Regions from separate parts of the Streptomyces sp. NPDC093600 genome, predicted to be linked through region 2. Evidence: predicted binding sites of a transcription regulator. Region 2 holds the regulator's gene; the other holds the start of a gene.
What was found. Region 2 encodes HrcA, which represses chaperone genes, less so after heat shock. Its sites were predicted from a motif close to TTNGCACTCNGNNNNNCNGAGTGCNAA; they were not measured.

Region 1 (2,184 bases), on a different contig from region 2:
GGGTCGTCGAGGACGGCCTCCATACGCTCCTGGTCGGTGACCATGTACGGGGACAGGTAGCCCTTGTCGAAGGCCATGCCCTCGGTGAAGTCGAGCTCCAGGCCGAAGGTGTTGGACTCCTCGACCGTGATGACACCGTCCTTGCCGACCTTGTCCATCGCCTCGGCGATGAGCTCGCCGACCTGCTGGTCCTGCGCGGAGAGGGCGGCCACGGCGGCGATGTCCGACTTGTCGTCGATCGGGCGCGCGGTGGCGAGCAGCTCATCGCAGACGGCCTTGACGGCGGCGTCGATGCCCTTCTTCAGGGCGGCCGGGGAGGCGCCGGCGGCGACGTTGCGCAGACCCTCGCGGACCAGGGCCTGGGCGAGCACGGTGGCGGTGGTGGTGCCGTCACCCGCGATGTCGTTGGTCTTGGTCGCCACCTCCTTCACCAGCTGGGCGCCGAGGTTCTCGTACGGGTCGTCGAGCTCGACCTCGCGGGCGATCGTGACACCGTCGTTGGTGATGGTGGGGGCGCCGAACTTCTTGTCGATGACGACGTTGCGGCCCTTGGGGCCGATCGTCACCTTCACCGTGTCGGCGAGCTTGTTGACGCCGCGCTCAAGGGCGCGACGGGCGTCCTCGTCGAACTTCAGGATCTTCGCCATGGAGCGATTCAGCCCTCTCGGATTTCGTGGTGAAACTGGTGAAACGAACCGCGCCCCCGGACGCCCAGTGCGGGGTCTAGGGGCGCAGCTCAATGCATCTGACTTCGGTGAAGCGGTGTCCGGGAGCGACCCCGGATCCCGGACTACTTCTCGACGATCGCGAGAACGTCGCGAGCCGAGAGGACGAGGTACTCCTCGCCGCTGTACTTCACCTCGGTGCCGCCGTACTTGCTGTACAGCACGATGTCGCCGGTCTTCACGTCGAGCGGCAGGCGCTCGCCGTTCTCGAAGCGGCCCGGGCCCACGGCCAGGACGACGCCCTCCTGGGGCTTCTCCTTGGCGGTGTCCGGGATGACCAGGCCAGAGGCGGTGGTCTGCTCGGCGTCGAGCGGCTGGACCACAATGCGGTCCTCGAGCGGCTTGATGGCAACCTTGGAGCTGGTGGTCGTCACGATCCGACCTCCCCCTTCGGAGATCACGGGGTTGACTGTCTGAGGTGGCGACCAGGTGGATCCGTCGTCGCGGGTGCCGGACCTGCCCGTCGCTGTGTTGGCACTCTCCGGTGGGGAGTGCCAGAGCCGAGACTATGACCGCGGTTAGCACTCGGTCAAGCGGAGTGCCAATTCAGTGCCGCGTGGCGGTTCCCGGAAGGCGGGTCACACGTAGTCCTCCAGCCTGGCGACGGCGTAGCCCTTGGCCGTGATCGTGCTCATCACCCGACGGATCATGTCCGGCATCGAGCCCTTCCAGTCCTCCTTGCCGCGGAAGTGGGTGAGCACGATGTCGCCGGGGTGCAGGTCCCGGTCCCACTCGCGCCACTCCATCCGGTCCGGGAAGGCCTCCGAGGCCCACAGCGGAACCGCCTTCACCCCGCACTCCTTGGCCGCGCGCAGCGTGTTCTCGTTGTAGTTCCCGTACGGCGGCCGGAAGAGCGTCGGCCGCTTCCCGTACCGCTTCTGGATCGTGTCCTGCATCCCGCAGATCTCCCGCTTCTGCGCCGTGTACGAAAGCCCCGGCATGTAGCGGTGGTTGAGGGTGTGGTTGTGCAGGGAGACGCCGGCGTCCTGCATCTTCTTGAAGTAGCCGTAGTCCTCCTTGACCAGGTAGTCGCTGAGGAAGGCGCTGTACGGGATCCGCAGCTCGCTCATCATGCGCAGCAGCTCGGGGTCCTTCTCGGCGCCGTCGTCGATCGTCAGGAAGACGACCTTCTCCTTGGTCGGCACGGTGGTGAAGACGGGCGGCAGACCCTCGCCGCCCGTCTCGAACCCCTTGCGGGTGGTGATCACCGGCTTGACGGCGGGCGGGGCGGGAGCCTCCAGCGGCGGCCGGTCGAGCCCCCACTTCCTGGCGGCGAGCACCCGGGCGGCCCGCTGCTCCCGGACCTTCTCGACGTACGCGTTGAGGGCGGCGGACGCGCCCTGCGGCTGCCCCTGGGGCCCGCCGGGCGCGGGCCCGCCCGGTGCGCCGGGACCGCCACCGGAGCCGTCGGAGGGCGACCCGCAGGCCGAGGCGAGGGCGGCGACGAGCAGCGCCGCGG
Region 2 (2,184 bases):
TACAGCAGCACCGCCCTCTCACCGAGCACCAGGCCCACCGTGGCGTCCCAGCCGGGCAGTCGCCGCCGCCCGACCCCGTCCGCGAGCCGCTCCCAGCCGAACTCTTCCCAAGCGACATCCATGCGGCGACGCTATCCGCTGACGCGGGGGTGAGGAGCGACTCCCTCGCCTCCGCCTTGCCAGGAACGACGACCACCGCCGTACACTGGCCGGGGGTTTCCTGGCACTCGGACAGGGCGAGTGCCAAACACGGAGCAACCGGAACGACAGCTGGAGGTGTGCGCCCATGCTCAGCGAACGCAGACTCGAGGTGCTGCGCGCCATCGTCCAGGACTATGTGGGGACGGAGGAGCCCGTGGGCTCCAAGGCGCTCACGGAGCGTCACCAGCTCGGCGTCTCGCCCGCCACCGTTCGCAACGACATGGCCGTCCTCGAGGACGAGGGCTATATCGCCCAGCCCCACACCAGCGCCGGACGAATCCCGACCGACAAGGGCTACCGCCTGTTCGTCGACCGGCTGGCCGGTGTCAAGCCGCTGTCGACGCCCGAGCGGCGTGCCATCCACAACTTCCTCGACGGTGCCGTGGACCTCGACGACGTCGTCGGGCGTACGGTCCGGCTGCTCGCGCAGCTGACCCGCCAGGTCGCCGTCGTGCAGTACCCGTCGCTGACCCGCTCGACGGTCCGTCACGTGGAGCTGCTCTCACTGGCCCCCGCCCGGCTGATGCTCGTCCTGATCACGGACACCGGCCGGGTCGAGCAGCGGATGATCGACTGCCCGGCGCCGTTCGGCGAGACCTCGCTGGCGGATCTGCGGGCCCGGCTGAACAGCCGGGTCGTCGGCCGCCGTTTCGCGGACGTGCCCCAGCTGGTGCAGGATCTCCCGGAGTCCTTCGAGACGGAGGACCGCGGCACGGTCTCGACGGTTCTCGCGACCCTGCTGGAAACCCTGGTGGAAGAGCACGAGGAACGGCTGATGATCGGCGGCACCGCCAATCTCACCCGCTTCGGGCACGACTTCCCCCTCACGATCAGGCCCGTCCTGGAGGCTCTGGAGGAGCAGGTCGTGCTCCTCAAGCTGCTCGGCGAGGCCAAGGACTCGGGCATGACCGTACGGATCGGGCACGAGAACGCCCACGAGGGACTCACCTCCACGTCCGTCGTCGCGGTCGGCTACGGTTCGGGCGACGAGGCAGTCGCCAAACTCGGCGTGGTCGGACCGACCCGCATGGACTACCCCGGAACGATGGGAGCGGTACGCGCAGTGGCACGTTACGTCGGACAGATCCTGGCGGAGTCGTAAGTGGCCACGGACTACTACGCCGTACTCGGCGTGCGCCGCGACGCGTCCCAGGACGAGATCAAGAAGGCATTCCGGCGGCTCGCCCGCGAGCTGCACCCGGATGTCAATCCCGATCCGAAGACGCAGGAGCGGTTCAAGGAGATCAACGCCGCCTACGAGGTGTTGTCGGACCCGCAGAAGAAGCAGGTCTACGACCTCGGCGGCGACCCGCTCTCGGCCTCCGGCGGTGCCGGTGGCGCCGGTGGCTTCGGCCAGGGCGGCTTCGGGAACTTCTCGGACATCATGGACGCGTTCTTCGGTACGGCGTCGCAGCGCGGGCCCCGCTCGCGGACGCGCCGCGGCCAGGACGCGATGATCCGGCTGGAGATCGACCTCAACGAGGCCGCCTTCGGTACGACCAAGGACATCCAGGTCGACACGGCCGTCGTCTGCACCACCTGCTCCGGAGAGGGCGCCGCACCCGGCACCTCCGCGCAGACCTGTGACATGTGCCGCGGCCGCGGCGAGGTGTCCCAGGTGACGCGGTCCTTCCTGGGCCAGGTCATGACCTCCCGCCCCTGCCCCCAGTGCCAGGGCTTCGGAACCGTCGTCCCGACCCCGTGCCCCGAGTGCGCGGGCGACGGCCGGGTCCGCTCGCGTCGCACGCTGACCGTGAAGATCCCGGCCGGTGTCGACAACGGCACCCGCATCCAGCTCGCCGGCGAGGGCGAGGTCGGCCCGGGCGGCGGTCCGGCGGGCGACCTGTACGTCGAGATCCACGAGGTCCCGCACGAGACCTTCCAGCGGCGCGGCGACGACCTGCACTGCACGGTCACGATCCCGATGACGGCGGGCGCGCTCGGCACCAAGGTGCCGCTGCAGACGCTCGACGGCGTCGAGGA

Region 1: groES (co-chaperone GroES) is a predicted target of HrcA. The motif match lies at 1,244-1,270, and genes of this name have one in related genera.

What each region holds. Positions count from the first base shown of each region.
Region 1 is NZ_JBIWIU010000001.1:475,197-477,380, reverse strand. Features, by position in the region: gene groL (chaperonin GroEL) at 1-647, opposite strand, end outside; gene groES (co-chaperone GroES) at 791-1,099, opposite strand; gene ACIRB4_RS02450 (polysaccharide deacetylase family protein) at 1,304-2,184, opposite strand, start outside.
Region 2 is NZ_JBIWIU010000002.1:153,482-155,665, forward strand. Features, by position in the region: gene ACIRB4_RS06315 (MBL fold metallo-hydrolase) at 1-122, opposite strand, end outside; gene hrcA (heat-inducible transcriptional repressor HrcA) at 287-1,303, shown strand; gene dnaJ (molecular chaperone DnaJ) at 1,304-2,184, shown strand, end outside.